Regions from separate parts of the Streptomyces sp. NPDC006655 genome, predicted to be linked through region 1. Evidence: riboswitches for the same ligand, from Rfam matches in the RefSeq annotation. Region 1 holds a riboswitch; each other region holds the start of a gene.
What was found. Region 1 has a riboswitch for S-adenosylmethionine ahead of AB0958_RS10930 (amino acid ABC transporter permease). Riboswitches for the same ligand answer to the same signal wherever they lie in the genome.

Region 1 (5,392 bases):
CCACGGTGCGGGTGGCGTTGGGCTTACCGGCGGTCTGCTTGTTGTGGTAGGCGAAGCCGGGGTTGGGGCCGAAGGAGGCGTCGATCTTTCCGCTGTCGAGCGCCAGGAAGGTGCTGTTGCTGTCCTGGAAGTGCTTGACGGTGACCTTCTTGCCCTCCTTGGCGAGCTTCGCCTGCCACTCCAGGAGGATCTTCTCCTGGTTGGTGCCGGAGCCGACGGCGATCGTCTTGCCGGCGAGGTTCTCGTAGTTGCCGTCGAAGTTCCAGGTGCTCTTCTTCGGCACGAGGAAGGCGAGGTTGTCCTGCCGGTAGGACGCGAACTCGTACTTCTTCTTGCGCTCCTCGGTGTCGGTGACGTTGGAGAAGGCCACGTCGACCTTGCCGCTGTCGATGCCGACGAAGAGGTTCTCCCAGGTGGAGTTCTGGACCTCGGACTTGAGTCCGAGGACCGCGGCGACCAGGCGGCCGAGGTCCGGCTCGGAGCCGGTCAGGGTCTTCTGGTCGCTGCCGGTGAAGGCCAGGGGCGGGAAGCCGGCGGGCAGGGCGCCGATGCCGATCTTCAGGGTGCCGCTCTTCCTGACGGCGGCGGGCAGTTCGGCGCTGAGGGACTTGACCTCGGAGACCTTGATGGCGGTCTGGGTGGCGGCGCCGTTGGAGACCTGCCCCACGACGACCTCGCCGGACTTGGCGTTGTCGGTGGTGGTGGCCGCGTCGCTGTCGCCCCCGCAGGCGGCGAGCCCGGTGGCGAGGGAGGCGACGGCGGTGGCCGCGGTGATGCCTCTGATCAGGCTGCGTCGGGTGAAGTGGGTAGACATGGCCGTTCCTTGTCGGTGCCGGTGATGAGGGTGAGGGCGTGGGGGGAGGTCTGTGGTGGGGCGGTTCAGAGGACCTTGCTGAGGAAGTCCCTGGTCCGCTCGTGCCGCGGCTCGTCGAGGACCTCGGAGGGCGGCCCCTGCTCGACGATCCTGCCGTCGTCGATGAAGACCACCCGGTCGGCGATCTCGCGGGCGAAGCCGATCTCGTGGGTGACGATGACGAGGGTGGTGCCGCTGGTGGCCAGGTCCTTGATGACGGAGAGGACCTCCCCGACCAGTTCGGGGTCGAGGGCGGAGGTGGGCTCGTCGAAGAGGATGACGCCGGGACGCAGGGCGAGGGCGCGGGCGATGGCGACGCGCTGCTGCTGGCCGCCGGACAGCTGCCGCGGGTAGGCGCCGACGCGTTCGCCGAGGCCGACGCGTTCGAGCAGTTCCTTGGCCAGCGCCTGGGCCTCGGGCTTGGTCAGTTTCCCGGTGGCGACGGGGGCGGCGGCCACGTTGTCCAGCACGGTCAGGTGCGGGAAGAGGTTGAAGTTCTGGAAGACGAAGCCGATCCGGCCGCGCTGGGCCAGGATGGCGCGCTCGCTCAGCTCCTTGAGTCGGTCGCCCTGCCGTTTCACCCCGATCAGCTCGTCGTTGATGCTGACGTAGCCGATCTCGGGCTTCTCCAGGTGGTTGATGACCCTGAGGAGCGTGGACTTGCCGGATCCGGACGGGCCGAGGATGACGGTGACCTCGCCGGGGCGGATGGTCAGGTCGACGCCGTCGAGGACGCGGTGGGCGCCGTACCACTTGTGGACGTCGTGGATCTCCAGGGCGGCGGGGGCCGTCTCCAGGGTGTCGGTGGTGGTCATACGGCGGCCTCCCGGCGGATGCGGGCGCGCAGGTCGGTGAGGCCGGCCCGCAGTTTCTGCAAGGGGGTCGGCGGCAGGGAGCGGGTGGCGCCCCGGGCGTAGTACCGCTCGACGTAGAACTGGATCACGGAGACGACGCTGGTGAGGATCAGGTACCAGACGGTGACCACCAGCAGCAGCGGCACGATGTCGCCGGGGTAGGTGGAGCCCATGCTCTGCGCGGTGCCGAAGAGGTCGAGCAGCGAGACGTAGAAGACCAGCGAGGTGCTCTTGATGAGGCCGATGAGCTGGTTGACGTAGTTCGGGATGATCGACCTGAGCGCCTGCGGGAAGACGATCCTCCGGAACTGGTAGCCCTTGGGCAGTCCGAGCGCGGCGGCCGCCTCGTGCTGGCCCTGGTCCACCGAGAGGATGCCGCCGCGGACCACCTCGGCCGCGTAGGCCGCCTCGTTGAGGCTGAGGCCGATGACGGCGATGGCCATGTCGGTGGCGAGCTTCGACTCGTCGAAGGAGAAGAAGGCCGGTCCGAAGGGGACGCCGACGCTCAACGTCTTGTACAGGGCGCTGAAGTTGTAGAGGAAGAGCAGGACGACGATGAGCGGTATGGAGCGCAGCGCCCACACGTAGGTCCAGCTGACCGCGCGCAGCACCGGGCTCTTCGAGAGCCGGGCCAGCGCGAGCAGGACGCCGCCGAGGAGGCCCAGCACCGCGCTGTAGGCGGTGACTTCGAGGGTGATGACCAGCCCGTCGAGGATGGTCGGCCGCAGGAACCAGTAGCCCCAGCGGTCCCACTGGTAGAAGGGGTTGGACACCAGTCCGTGGACGAACTGGGCGACCAGGACCAGGACGACGGCGGTGGCGATCCAGCGTCCTGGCCTGCGCAGTGGCAGAACGCGCTGTGCGGCGAGGGGTTTTGACGGTTCGTCGGCGGCGGACGGCGCCTCGGGGGCGAGGGTGGCGCCTGGGGGTTCACTCATGGCGGGCTCCGGCGGAGTCGGACACCCCGGATCCCACGGCCGGGCACGCGGCACCGGGCCGTGTTCGGGCACGGCACGGGCGCAGGGGGCGCGCGGGACACGGGGGCTGGGCGGACGGCGTCACACCGGACGGCCGGTGCTTTCGTCAGGAACGCTGAGGCGCGAAGCTGCGGGACTGGGCGGAAAGGCCTGGTCAGACCCGACAGCGGGCACAGCCCGGTGCGGTACACGCGCTACACAGGGCGCTGTTGACACGGAGCAGGTCGACGGCGCGGTCGGCGACGAGCGGGCTCGGGTACGGCTGTACGCAGCCCTGGGCGCGGCGCGGGGCCGTGCTGGAAGCTGCGTACATGTCCGTCACCTGTCACTTGGTGGCCCGTGGGCCGCGCGCTTACCGAACGTCGTCATTCGGTCGGGTCGTCACCTGGGGCACCCCACCGCGGTGCGAGGGTTGCCGGTCAGCTAGCCAGGGCTTGATGCTGACGCTCTTGACCGTTCTGGTCCGTAAGTTAGGCAGCCACCCGAACGAATGTCAACGCCTGTCCAGTTGGCGGGACGGTTCGGACCGCTCTCACCTGCGGGAAGCGTCCGCCGCATGCCCGGCCCAGTCCAGGATCTGGACGGCCGCGCCGGCGGCTTCCAGTCCCTGGCAACGGCCGTGGTGGCGACGGGCGATGCCGTCGAGGTCGAGGTGGGCGCCGAAGGCCGGGTGCGCGGCCAGCCGCCGGGCGTAGGCCCACAGCACCGGGTGGTCGGCGATGCGGTGCACGGCGGAGGCGTCCAGGTGGTTGCGGTGCACCGTGTCGAGCTGCACCAGGGTCACCCACAACTCGACGTCGGCTGCGGTCAGTCGACCGCCGACCAGGAACTCGACGCCCGTCAGCCGGTGTTCCAGCTCGCCCAGGGCGGCGAGCAGGGTCTCCAGCGCCCGCGGGTCGCCGCCCTCCCGCCCGGCGCGCTGCGCGGCCTGCTCGACGTCCTCGGTGCACAGCCGCTCGACGGCCTCGATCTCGGCCTCGGCACCGCACGGGTACAGGCGCGTGACACCGTCGCCGAAGTGGCGGTCGAGGTCGCGCAGGATGTCCCGGCTGTGGGTGGAGACGATCCGGCCCGACCAGTCGTCGCTCAGCACCGGCGCCAGGGCCGGCCCCGAGTAGCGGTGGGCGCTGGCCTCGTACAGCGGGCGCAGTACCGTGTGGCTGCCGTCGGGACCGTCCGGGACCGCGGGCAGGAAGGTGACCGGACAACAGCCGTCCAGGGCCAGCAGACTGTGGCCGACGGCGATGCGGAGGCCATCGGGACAGGCGGTGGCGAGGTGGAGCCGGTAGCGGCCCGGCACGGCGTAGTGACCGCTGCGCGCGTCCCGTCCGATGCGTCCCCGGAAGGCGGGGGCGGTGCGGACGGACGGCAGGGCGGTCAGCGGAGTGATGGACATGCGTCTCCCCGGGTACGGGCGCGCGGACGTACGCGCGGCGGAAGCGTTCATCGGGCGGTCAGGGCAACGGGCGGACGGCGGTGGTCGCGGCAAGGGGCCGGGCGGTCGGGGCGGGCTGCGGAGCGGGGGGTGGCGTCGGTCTGCGGAAGGCGGGGCGGAGCGGGCCGTGGAACGCGCGGGTGGGCCCGGTGCGGAGGGGGCGGGCGGTCGGACCCGGCCGTGGAAGGGGCGCCGTGCGGCTCGGGCCGCGGAGGGCGGCGCGGCGCGGTCAACCGGTGCCGCTGATGGCGCTGCACACCCGGAGCAGGTCGATGTGCAGCCGGGAGGTGAGCAGAGGGGAGACGAGCAGAGGGGTCGGCCAGGGCGTACGGCATTCCCGGCGCTCCCCGCCGGTGACCGTGCGCAGCCGATCCATCTTTCCCTACCTTTTCACTAGGATTCCCCTCTGGAGTGTCGATCGGCCTCCGCGCGGCGTCAAGAGGGCGTCCACGCCTGGGACACCGGCACCCCGGGACGCTCACTCGAATGGCACGCGCGAGTGGTCGGCTGCCGGAGCGGATGGTGGCGTGGAGGGACGAACCGCGTTCCCGAGGAGGCAGCCGCCATGACCCGTCCGTCCCGACCCGCGCGTATGCTCGCCGCGGCCCTGGCGGCGGGGTCCCTGCTCGCCGTCGCGGCCTGTTCGGGCGGGAGCGGCGACTCCGGAGCCGCGGCCGTCTCGCCCGCCGCCGAGCGCTCCGCCGCCTCACCGACGGCGACGGCCGCCCTCACCGGGCCCGGCGCGCAGGCGGCGTTGATCACACCGGCCGACATCGAGGACAACTGGCAGCTGGCCACGGACGCCGCGACCTGGCGCAACAGCATGCTGGTCGGCAAGGTCGACGTGGCCGGCTTCCTGACCGCGAAGACCGACGCCGCCGACTGCCAGCGGCTGCTCGACAGCCTCTACTCCGACAGCCTCCTCGGCCGTGCCACGGGCGCCTCCGGGCTGCGCGGCTTCACCTCGGAGACCGCCCGGATGCTGTACCAGGTCGGGGACTACGGCTCGGCGAACCTGAACGCCACGCTGGGCTGGCTGAAGACGCTGCCGCAGAAGTGCAACCAGTTCACGGCCACCGGCAAGGACGGCAGCAAGCGCACGATCCAGGTCGTGTCGGCACAGGTCCCGAACGTGGGCGACGACCGGGAGGCGCTGACGGTGACCGTGCAGGGCACCAGCGAGGGCCAGCCCGTCACCTACGTCACGGACGTCGCGGTGCTGCGGATCGGCGCCTCCGGGGCGGCCGTCACCAACGGCGCCCTCGACGCCGTC
Region 2 (5,392 bases), on a different contig from region 1:
ACGTCCTCGGCGATGATCAGCAGCGGCTTGCCCGACTGCATGACCTTCTCCAGGAGCGGGAGCAGGTCCTTGACGGAGCCGATCTTGGAGTTGGCGATCAGGATGTACGGGTCGTCGAGGGACGCCTCCATACGCTCCATGTCGGTGGCGAAGTACGCCGAGATGTAGCCCTTGTCGAAGCGCATACCCTCGGTGAGCTCCAGCTCCAGACCGAAGGTCTGGGACTCCTCGACGGTGATGACGCCTTCCTTGCCGACCTTGTCCATCGCCTCGGCGATGAGCTCGCCGATCTGGGTGTCGGCGGCGGAGATGGAGGCCGTGGAGGCGATCTGCTCCTTGGTCTCGACATCCTTGGCCTGCTCGAGCAGGGCACCGGAGACGGCCTCGACGGCCTTCTCGATACCGCGCTTGAGGGCCATCGGGTTGGCGCCGGCGGCTACGTTGCGCAGGCCCTCCTTGACCAGGGCCTGGGCGAGAACGGTCGCGGTGGTCGTACCGTCACCGGCGACGTCGTCCGTCTTCTTGGCGACTTCCTTGACCAGCTCGGCGCCGATCTTCTCGTACGGGTCCTCGAGCTCGATCTCCTTGGCGATGGAGACACCATCGTTGGTGATCGTGGGGGCGCCCCACTTCTTCTCGAGGACGACGTTGCGGCCCTTGGGGCCGAGCGTCACCTTGACGGCGTCCGCGAGCTGGTTCATGCCGCGCTCGAGGCCGCGCCGCGCCTCCTCGTCGAACGCGATGATCTTGGCCATGTGAAGTGGTCCCTCCAGGACTGGGGGTGAGTCTTCGAGGACCGCGCCCGCGCCCGCGACGGACGGCTCGCCGACCCGTGGGTTCCTTGCCCCACCCGGCCTGCGGGCCTCACCGACCCGGTCCTTCTTTGTCACTCTCACCTTCAGAGTGCTAACGCAATGATTAGCACTCGGCCTAGGCGAGTGCAAGCGCCTCCCGGGTATCGGGCGGCGCGCTCAGCCGCCCGCGAACACCCGGGCGGCGACCTCCGGGGGCACAGGGCGGCGCCCTCCGGGGCACGGCGAAGGGCCCGCCCCCCGACGGGAGCGGGCCCTTCCTGGTGTGTGCCGTTTCAGGCGGTGACGCGAACCATGTCGGCCTGCGGGCCCTTCTGGCCCTGCGAGATCTCGAACTCGACCCGCTGGCCCTCTTCCAGGGTGCGGTAGCCGTCCATCTGAATCGCGCTGTAGTGGACGAACACGTCCGCACCACCGTCGACCGCGATGAAGCCGTACCCCTTCTCCGCGTTGAACCATTTGACGGTGCCCTGAGCCATGCCTAACTCCCCTATTACTGGCCCTTGCACAGATCCACACTTCGCGGATCCGGGTCAGACCTCACCCCCCATTGGTTGGGGGCGTGCGCCGGAACGCGTCGACCGCGGCTGAATGTATCTGTCCAACTGCCGTCTGCAACAGGTCAATCGGACGAGAATTCTGGGTGGGAAGGGTCCGGAATGTAGCGAGAATTCGGTCGAATTCAGGGCAAGTCGGGCCCCATAAAAGCCACGAAAGCCGCATATGACCCGCACACTTTGGCTACTTCTTGGCAGGCCCGCGGTATCCAATAACAGGGCCCGCGCCCCGGTGATCGGGACCGTGTTCCCCAACTGTACCGCGCTCAACCACACAGAATTGCCCCCTCCGCTTCTCTCGCGGAGGGGGCAATCCCATTCACAACCGGTGATGCCTGTTACCGAAGGTAATGTTCGGTCATTCGGCCATCAGGTCAGGCGGGCCGGGGGGCTCAGCCGCCGGCGACGGCCGGGATGATGGAGACGCCGGCGCCGTCCGGCGTGACCGTCTCCAGACCCTGCTCGAATCGCACGTCGTCGTCATTGACGTACACATTGACGAACCGGCGCAGCTTGCCCTGGTCGTCGAGGACGCGGGCGGCGATCCCGGTGTGGTTCTTCTCCAGGTCGGCGATGACCTCGCCGAGGTTGGCGCCTTCCGCGGCGACCTCGGCCCGGCCGCCGGTGTAGGTACGCAGGATGGTGGGGATGCGAACGGTGACGCTCACTGTCTAGACCTCCGGTCCGGGCAACGCCCTGGTTTTCTGCGGTCGGCTCAGGCGAGCCCGGCCTCGTGGAAAGACTCGAGATTCGGGCGGATGGTCGCGGTGAGTCCCGTACCCGCCACCGCGTCCAGCGTCTTCAGTCCGTCACCCGTGTTGAGGACGACGATCGACTTCGCCGGATCGATGAGCCCGTTCTCGATGAGCTTCCGGGTGACGCCGACCGTCACCCCGCCCGCGGTCTCGGCGAAGATGCCCTCGGTCCGCGCGAGCAGCTTGATGGCGTCGACGACCTGCTCGTCGTCGACGTCCTCCACCGCGCCGCCGGTGCGCCGGGCGATGTCGAGGACGTACGGGCCGTCGGCCGGGTTGCCGATGGCGAGGGACTTGGCGATGGTGTTCGGCTTCTGCGGCCGCACCACGTCGTGCCCCGCCTTGTACGCGGTCGACACCGGCGAGCAGCCCTCCGCCTGCGCACCGAAGATCTTGTACGGCTTGTCCTCGACGAGTCCGAGCTTGATCAGCTCCTGCAACCCCTTGTCGATCTTCGTGAGCTGGGAGCCGGAGGCGATCGGGACGACCAGCTGGTCCGGGAGCCGCCAGCCGAGCTGCTCGCAGATCTCGTACGCGAGCGTCTTGGAGCCCTCGGCGTAGTACGGCCGCAGGTTGACGTTGACGAAGCCCCAGCCCTCGCCGGCCGGGTCGCCGATCAGCTCGGAGCAGAAGCGGTTCACGTCGTCGTAGTTGCCCTCGATGCCGACGAGCTCGCCGCCGTAGATCGCGGCCATGACGACCTTGCCCTGCTCCAGGTCGTGCGGGATGAACACGCAGGAGCGGAAGCCGGCCCGGGCCGCGGCGGCCCCGACGGCGCCGGCCAGGTTGCCGGTGGAGGAGCAGGAGAGCGTGGTGTAGCCGAAGGCACGGGCGGCCTCGACGGCCTGGGCGACGACGCGGTCCTTGAAGGAGTGCGTCGGGTTGCCCGAGTCGTCCTTCACGTACAGCCCGCCGGTGACGCCGAGCTCCTTGGCCAGGTTGTCGGCCTGGACGAGCTTGGTCCAGCCCGGGTTGATGTTCGGCTTGGTCGCCACGTCCGCGGGGACCGGCAGCAGCGGCGCGTAGCGCCAGATGTTCGCGGGTCCCGCCTCGATCCGCTTGCGGAGCTCCTCGGTGTCGTAGCCCGAGAAGTCGTACGCGATCTCCAGCGGGCCGAAACACTCCTCGCAGGCGAACACCGGGCCGAGCGGCACGCGGTGGCCGCACTCCCGGCAGGACAGCGCGGTGGCGGGGCCGAGGTCTACGGTCTCCGGGGAATCGGTTGCAACAGTCTGCGCAGCCATGTGAGGCGAGGCCCTTTCTCCTCATCTTCCTCACGACGCATCTCGCCGTGAGACGGATTTGGCACCTTCCCTAGCCGGGAGCCTCGCTGTGAACACGAGACCGACTGGAGGGTTGCCGGGGCTTCATCGGGCCGTTTCCCTCTGCCCCTCTGGATGAGCTGTATTCGGTTGTCAACGCACGGTGACCCCAGGACATGCGATGGTCACCCGCGTTGTTCAAGACTGTAACCGAAGGCCAGGACAGTTGAGATAGTCGTCCGTACCGCGAGATGGATCACACCCCGCAGTGTGACCGTGACAGTGAGGAGCCGCTGACTGTGCTGGAAGAAGTCGAGCGCTGGCTGGCCACCCGCTCCTGGTCCGTGACCGACCGTCCGCTGCACCGGATACTCGCCGCCAAGCAGCGCACCGGTCAGTCCGTCTCCGTCGTGCTGCCCGCGCTCAACGAGGAGGAGACGGTCGGCGACATCGTCGCGGTCATCCGTCACGACCTGATGCGGCAGGTGCCGCTGGTCGACGAGATCGTGGTCGTCGACTCCGGGTCCACCGACCGCACGGCGGCGGTGGCCGCGGCGGCGGGCGCCCGGGTCGTCCACCGGGACACGATTCTCCCCCGCATCCCCGCCGTCCCCGGCAAGGGCGAGGTCCTGTGGCGCTCCCTGCTCGTCACCGGCGGGGACGTCGTCTGCTTCGTCGACGCCGACCTGAAGGACTTCTCCTCCGACTTCGTCACCGGCATCGTCGGCCCGCTGCTGACCGACCCGGACGTGCACCTGGTCAAGGCGATGTACGACCGCCCGCTCGCCGGCGCCACGGGCCAGGGCGGCCGGGTCACCGAGCTGATGGCCCGCCCCCTGCTGAACATGCACTGGCCGCAGCTGGCCGGGTTCGTGCAGCCGCTCGGCGGCGAGTACGCGGCCCGCCGCACCCTGCTGGAACAGCTCCCCTTCCCGGTCGGCTACGGCGTGGAGCTGGGCATGCTGGTGGACGCCCTGCACCTGGTCGGCCTGGACGCGCTCGCCCAGGTGGACGTCGGGGTGCGCAAGCACCGCCACCAGGACGGCCAGGCCCTCGGCCGGATGTCCGCCGCGATCTACCGCACGGCGCAGCTGCGGCTGGCCCGCGGCCATCTGATCCGCCCGTCCCTGACCCAGTTCGAACGCGGCGAGGACGGCTTCGAGCCCCGCACCTACTCCGTGGACACGGAGGAACGCCCGCCGATGGTGGAGATCGCGGAGTACGCCGACCGCCGGGTGGCCTGACCTGGTACACGTTCGCCCGTCGTGGCGTGACCGTACGTTTGAGCGTTTACAAGCCGGGCTAGGTTGAGGCGTATGGCTTCCCCCATGGCTTACACCGGCAGTGCAGAGGTGCTGGTCGCGTCGAACCGCGGCCCGGTTTCGTACGAGTTCCGTCCGGACGACGCGGACGGCGCGCTCCGTGCCAAACGGGGCGGCGGCGGGCTGGTCTCGGGGCTCTCGGCGATCGGGCCGGACGCGAACGCGGTGTGGGTGTGCGCCGCGCTGAGCGACGGTGACCGCGAGGCGGTCCGGCGGGCCGGGGGCGGCCCGCTGCCGGCGGCGGACACCGGGGGCCAGCGGGTCCGGATGCTCGACATCGATCCGGGCGTGTTCTCGGACGCGTACAACGGCATCGCCAACTCGGTGCTGTGGTTCGTCCACCACATGCTCTACCAGACCCCGCTGGAACCGGTCTTCGACGCGGAGTTCCGGCGCCAGTGGGAGTCGTACCGGGCCTACAACCACGCGTTCGCCGAGGCGCTGGCCGAGGAGGCGGGCGACGGCGCGGTGGTGGTCATCCAGGACTACCACCTGGCGCTCGCGCCCCGGATGCTGCGACAGCTGCGGCCCGACCTGCGGATCGGCCACTTCTCGCACACCCCGTGGGCGCCGCCGGACTACTTCCGGCTGCTCCCCGACGACATCGCGGCGGAGCTGCTGAGCGGGATCCTCGGCGCCGACCACGCCGCGTTCCTGACCCGCCGCTGGGCCGACGCGTTCGTG
Region 3 (5,392 bases), on a different contig from region 1:
TGCCGTTCTGGGCGGCCCTGCAGTGGCTGGCCCTGGACCGGGCCCCCTCCGGTCCCGGCGTGGCCTACCTCGCCCACCTGGTCGGCTTCGGCCTCGGCTTCGGCTACGCCTGGGTGAGGTATGGCCGTACGACTAGAGTGAGATCAGCCCCAGCTCCGGCTCCCGAGGGAGAGAACCAGCCGTGATCACCGCGATCGTCCTCATCAAGACCAGCGTGGACCGGATCCCCGAGATCGCGGAACAGATCGCCGCGCTGGAGAGCGTCAGCGAGGTCTTCTCCGTCACCGGTACGTACGACCTGATCGCCATGGTCCGGGTGCACCAGCACGAGGACCTGGCCGAGGTCATCCCGGGCCGGATCAGCAGGATCCAGGGCGTGGAGGCCACGGACACGCACGTCGCGTTCCGCACGTACTCCCAGCACGACCTGGAGGCGGCGTTCGCGATCGGCCTGGACAGCTAACAGGCGCCGTCGGCCGCAACGCGCCCCGCAAGGGGCGCTGGGGGTGCCCCCGGCCGAAGGCTGGGGGAGGAACTGCGCGACAAGCCCCCACCGGCCGGTAGCCGGGCACGAAGCATCGTGGTCCCCTGCGGGTCCGCCATGGCTGAGCGCGCAGTTCCCCGCGCCCCTTACGGGGCGCTGATCACACCGCCGGGACGCAGCGGCCGTTCTCCGTGCGGTACGTCCACCTGGCGCCGTCGGCCACCAGTTCCCGCACCGCGTTCACGAACCGCTCCACGTGCTCGTCCGGGGTGCCCGCGCCGAAGCTCACCCGGATCGCGTTCAGCGACTTCTCGCCCGGTGCCGCCTCCGGTGCCCCGCACTCGCCCTGGGTCTGCGGGTCGGACCCCAGCAGGGTCCTGACCAGGGGGTGGGCGCAGAAGAGGCCGTCGCGGACGCCGATGCCGTACTCGGCGGAGAGGGCGGCGGCGAAGTGGGAGCTGTTCCAGCCCTCCACCACGAAGCTGATCACACCGACGCGCGGGGCGTCGTCGCCGAACAGGGAGAGCACCTTGACCTCGGGGATCTCGGCGAGGCCCGCGCGGACCCCGGCGATCAGCTGCTGTTCGCGGGCGACCAGGGTGTCCCAGCCCGCCTCGGTCAGCGCCTTGCAGGCGGAGGCGATGGAGTAGGCGCCGATCACGTTGGGCGACCCGGCCTCGTGCCGCGCGGCGCTCTCGTGCCACTCCACGGCCACTCCCCCGTCCTCGCGCCGGGTGACCTTGCGGCTGGCGCCGCCGCCCGCGAGGTACGGCTCGGCGGCCCGCAGCCAGTCGGCGCGGCCGGCCAGGACACCGGAGCCGAAGGGGGCGTACAGCTTGTGGCCGGAGAAGGCGACCCAGTCGACGTCGAGGTCGCGGACGGAGACCCGGTGGTGCGGGACGAGCTGGGCGGCGTCCAGGACGATCCGGGCGCCGTGCGCGTGGGCGGCGGCGGCCAGCTCGCGCACCGGCCACAGTTCGCCGGTGACGTTGGAGGCGCCGGTGACGCAGACCAGGGCCGGACCGTGCGGGTCGCGGTCGGCGAGGGCCCGCTCCAGGGTGGCCACGGCCTGCCGCGGGGTGCGGGGGGCGTCGAGGTAGCTGACCCGGGCGTCCTGCCAGGGCAGCAGCGAGGCGTGGTGCTCGGTCTCGAAGACGAAGACCTGGCAGTCGGCGGGGAGGGCGCGGGCCAGGAGGTTCAGGGAGTCCGTGGTCGAGCGGGTGAAGACCAGCTGGTCGTCGGGGCGGCAGTCGAGGAACTCGGCGACGGTCTTCCGGGCGTTCTCGAAGAGGTCCGTGGACAGCTGGGAGAGGTATCCGGCGCCGCGGTGGACGCTGCCGTAGTACGGCGCGTACGCCGCCACGTCGTCCCAGACCCGCTGGAGGGCGGGGGCGCTGGCCGCGTAGTCGAGAGCGGCGTAGCCGACCTCGCCGCCGGTGACGAGCGGGACGGTGACGTCCCGGCCCAGAACGGGCAGCGGGGCACAAACGGTACGGGTGGAGGCGGCGGTGGAGACAGACATGGCGAACTCCCGTGAGCGCAGCTGGAATCCACCGTGCGAGCGGACGCGCTCGAGCAACGGCGGGAAAGGAAAAGGAGGGTTGCGGGGGATGCGGAGGCGGGGCTCTGCGGCCCTATCGCATTCGCTTGCTCACGGAAGACTCCTCGACGACCAGGACCCCTGGTGTACGAGGGGTCCGCGCTTGCCGTAGACCTCGCTGCCTACGGCCTGGTCTTCACCCGGGGCACCCCGCCACGGACGGAGGGTTGCCGGACAGTCGGCCGGGGCCTCATGACTGTCACTCATGACCTGGGAAGAAACCTAGGTGAACTGATCGCGGACGCGCAACTCCTGTCCGGATGACGGGACGGGCACGAGGCCGGTTCGGCACCGCCGACAAGGCAGTGCCTGGTTGCACGCCGTTGCGGCGGGAAGCAAAGAGCGCTGACGCTCGGGATTCTTTCCGCCGCAACGGCGATCAGCGGCGGCCGGCGCGGTCCGGCGGTGCCGTACCGTGCCCCAGCCCCGGAGCCGTGCCCCTACTTGTGCGTCGCCGCCGCCCAGCGCTCCAGTGCTCGCTTGGCTGCGCCCGAGTCGATGGACTCGGCCGCCCTGGTCATGCCGGCCCGCAGTTGCTCGGCCAGTGTGCCGGGGCCCGGGTCCAGGGCCACCAGCGCCGCCGCCGAGTTGAGCAGCACCGCGTCCCGCACCGGGCCCGTCTCCCCGTCCAGGAGCCTGCGGGCGACCGCCGCGTTGTACGAGGAGTCGCCGCCCCGCAGCGCCTCCACGGGGACCAGGTCGATGCCGACGTCACGGGGGTCGAACGTCTCCTCCGTGACCTTGCCGTCGCGGACGGTCCAGACCCGGGACGTGGCGGTCGTCGTCAGCTCGTCGAGGCCGTCGTCGCCGCGGAACACCAGGGAGGAGTTGCCGCGCTCCGCGAAGACGCCCGCGACCACGGGGGCCATGCGGGGGTCCGCGACGCCGACCGCCTGGGCCCGGACCCGCGCCGGGTTGGTCAGCGGGCCGAGGATGTTGAAGACCGTGCGGATGCCCAGCTGGCCGCGGGCGGCGCCCGCGTACCGCAGCGCCGGGTGGAACCTGACGGCGAAGCAGAAGGTGATGCCGGCCTCCTCGGCCACCTCGGCGACCCGCTGCGGGGTCAGGTCGAGGTTGACGCCCAGCTTCTCCAGGACGTCCGAGGCACCGGAGGCGGACGAGGCCGCCCGGTTGCCGTGCTTGACGACCTTCGCGCCGGTGCCGGCCACCACCAGCGCGGACATCGTGGAGATGTTCACCGTCTTGGCGCCGTCGCCGCCGGTCCCGACGATGTCGACGGTGCGGCCCGGCACCTCGATGACGTTGGCGTGCTCGTACATCGTGCGGACGAGCCCGTTGATCTCGTCGACCGTCTCGCCCTTGGCCCGCAGGGCGACCACGAAGCCCGCGATCTGGGCGTCGGTGGCCTGGCCGCGCATGATCTGGTCCATCGCCCAGGCCGTCGCGTCGGCGCTCTGGTCCTGGCCGTACAGCAGTGCGTTCAGCACCCCGGGCCAGGAACGGCCCGCCGCGGTGTCGCCTCCAGCGGGGGTCACAGCGCTCATAAGGCCGCTCCTGAGTGTCGTACCGGCGGAAAGACGGTTTCTGGACTCACCCTATCCAGCCGCGGGCACCGCGAAGGGCCCCCGTCCGGTGTACGGACGGGGGCCCTTCGACCGTGGCGTGGCGACGCCGTCGATCAGTGGTGGCCGTGGCCGCTCGTGATCTCCTTGTACTCCTCGACGCTCGGCTTCGGGATCTGGTTGTCCTCGCCGTAGTAGGCGTTGCTCAGCTTGGCGCGGAGCTTCTCGGACCCCTTGATCTTGCGCTCGACACCGTTCTCGTCCACCGCCGGGCCGACCTGGGCCGGCTCGTACTGGTGGTGGGCGGTGAGGGTGTGCAGCTGCTCCTGCGAGAGCGGCTCGTGGACCTCGATGAACTCACCGTGCGGGAGCCGCTTGATGATGCCGGTCTCGCGACCGTGCAGCACCTTGTCGCGGTCCCGGCGCTGGAGGCCGAGGCAGATCCGCTTGGTGACGATGAACGCGATCACCGGTCCGGCGAAGAAGAAGATCCGGACGAACCAGGTGACGTCGTTGATCGACAGGTGGAAGTGGGTGGCGATCAGGTCGTTGCCACCACCGATCAGACCGACCATGTAGACCGTGACCCAGGCGACACCGAAACCGGTGCGGGTCGGGGCGTTGCGCGGGCGGTCCAGGATGTGGTGCTCGCTCTTGTCGCCGGTGATCCAGGACTCCAGGAACGGGTAGACCGCGATCGCCGCGAGGACCAGACCGAACAGGACCAGCGGGATGAAGACGCCCAGGACCAGGGTGTGGCCCCAGAGGTTGATCTCCCAGCCGGGCATGTAGCGGATCAGACCCTCGGCGAAGCCCATGTACCAGTCGGGCTGGGCGCCGGTGGACACCTGGTCCGGGCGGTAGGGGCCCATGGCCCAGATCGGGTTGATCTGGGTGGTCGCCGCGATGACCGCGATGACACCGAAGACCAGGAAGAAGAAGCCTCCGGCCTTGGCCATGTAGACCGGCAGCAGCGGCATGCCGACGACGTTCTTCTCGCTCTTTCCGGGACCCGCGAACTGCGTGTGCTTGTGGTAGAAGACCAGGATCAGGTGGCCCACCATCAGGCCGAGCATGATGCCCGGCAGCAGCAGGATGTGGATCGAGTAGAACCGGGCGACGAAGTCGTGGCCGGGGAACTCGCCGCCGAAGAGGAAGAACGAGATGTACGAGCCGACGATCGGCATCGACAGGATCGCGCCCTCGGTGAAGCGGACACCGGTGCCGGAGAGCAGGTCGTCCGGGAGCGAGTAACCGGTGAAGCCGGTGAACATGCCGAGGACGAACAGCAGGAAGCCGAACAGCCAGTTGATCTCACGCGGCTTGCGGAACGCGCCGGTGAAGAACACGCGCATCATGTGCACGAACATGCCGGCGAGGAAGATCAGCGCGGCCCAGTGGTGGATCTGCCGGATGAGCAGACCACCGCGCACGTCGAAGGAGATGTGCAGGGTCGAGTTGAACGCCTCGGACATCAGCTGGCCCTGGAGCGGGACGTAGCTGCCGTGGTACTCCACCTCGTTCATCGACGGGTGGAAGAACAGCGTCAGGTACACACCCGTCAGGATGATGATGATGAAGCTGTACATGCACACTTCGCCCAACATGAACGACCAGTGGTCGGGGAAGATCTTGCGCATGTTGGACTTGGCGAGGGAGTAGATCCCGAGCCGTCCGTCGGCCCAGTCGGCGACGCGCTCGCCGGCCGGTGCCTTCCCGCGGGCGCGGGACTCTGAGTTTTCTGAAGTGCTCATCCGCGCTCCCAGAATGCAGGACCGACGGGCT

Region 2: it holds a riboswitch for S-adenosylmethionine, as region 1 does, so the genes downstream of both, thrC (threonine synthase) here and AB0958_RS10930 (amino acid ABC transporter permease) in region 1, are expected to answer to the same signal.
Region 3: it holds a riboswitch for S-adenosylmethionine, as region 1 does, so the genes downstream of both, AB0958_RS03045 (aminotransferase class V-fold PLP-dependent enzyme) here and AB0958_RS10930 (amino acid ABC transporter permease) in region 1, are expected to answer to the same signal.

What each region holds. Positions count from the first base shown of each region.
Region 1 covers NZ_JBEYJU010000014.1:218-5,609, reverse strand. The annotation lists gene AB0958_RS10940 (ABC transporter substrate-binding protein) at 1-814, opposite strand, end outside; gene AB0958_RS10935 (amino acid ABC transporter ATP-binding protein) at 880-1,668, opposite strand; gene AB0958_RS10930 (amino acid ABC transporter permease) at 1,665-2,645, opposite strand; SAM riboswitch class IV at 3,028-3,139, opposite strand; gene AB0958_RS10925 (glutathione S-transferase C-terminal domain-containing protein) at 3,217-4,080, opposite strand; gene AB0958_RS10920 (hypothetical protein) at 4,349-4,495, opposite strand; gene AB0958_RS10915 (hypothetical protein) at 4,685-5,392, shown strand, end outside.
Region 2 covers NZ_JBEYJU010000073.1:24,394-29,785, reverse strand. The annotation lists gene groL (chaperonin GroEL) at 1-755, opposite strand, end outside; gene AB0958_RS32170 (cold-shock protein) at 1,088-1,291, opposite strand; gene AB0958_RS32165 (MoaD/ThiS family protein) at 1,762-2,037, opposite strand; gene thrC (threonine synthase) at 2,085-3,368, opposite strand; SAM riboswitch class I at 3,387-3,528, opposite strand; gene AB0958_RS32155 (glucosyl-3-phosphoglycerate synthase) at 3,686-4,630, shown strand; gene AB0958_RS32150 (trehalose-6-phosphate synthase) at 4,715-5,392, shown strand, end outside.
Region 3 covers NZ_JBEYJU010000003.1:202,582-207,973, forward strand. The annotation lists gene AB0958_RS03035 (rhomboid family intramembrane serine protease) at 1-185, shown strand, start outside; gene AB0958_RS03040 (Lrp/AsnC ligand binding domain-containing protein) at 182-463, shown strand; gene AB0958_RS03045 (aminotransferase class V-fold PLP-dependent enzyme) at 645-2,006, opposite strand; SAM riboswitch class IV at 2,179-2,295, opposite strand; gene trpD (anthranilate phosphoribosyltransferase) at 2,525-3,589, opposite strand; gene AB0958_RS03055 (cytochrome bc complex cytochrome b subunit) at 3,724-5,361, opposite strand; gene AB0958_RS03060 (Rieske 2Fe-2S domain-containing protein) at 5,358-5,392, opposite strand, start outside.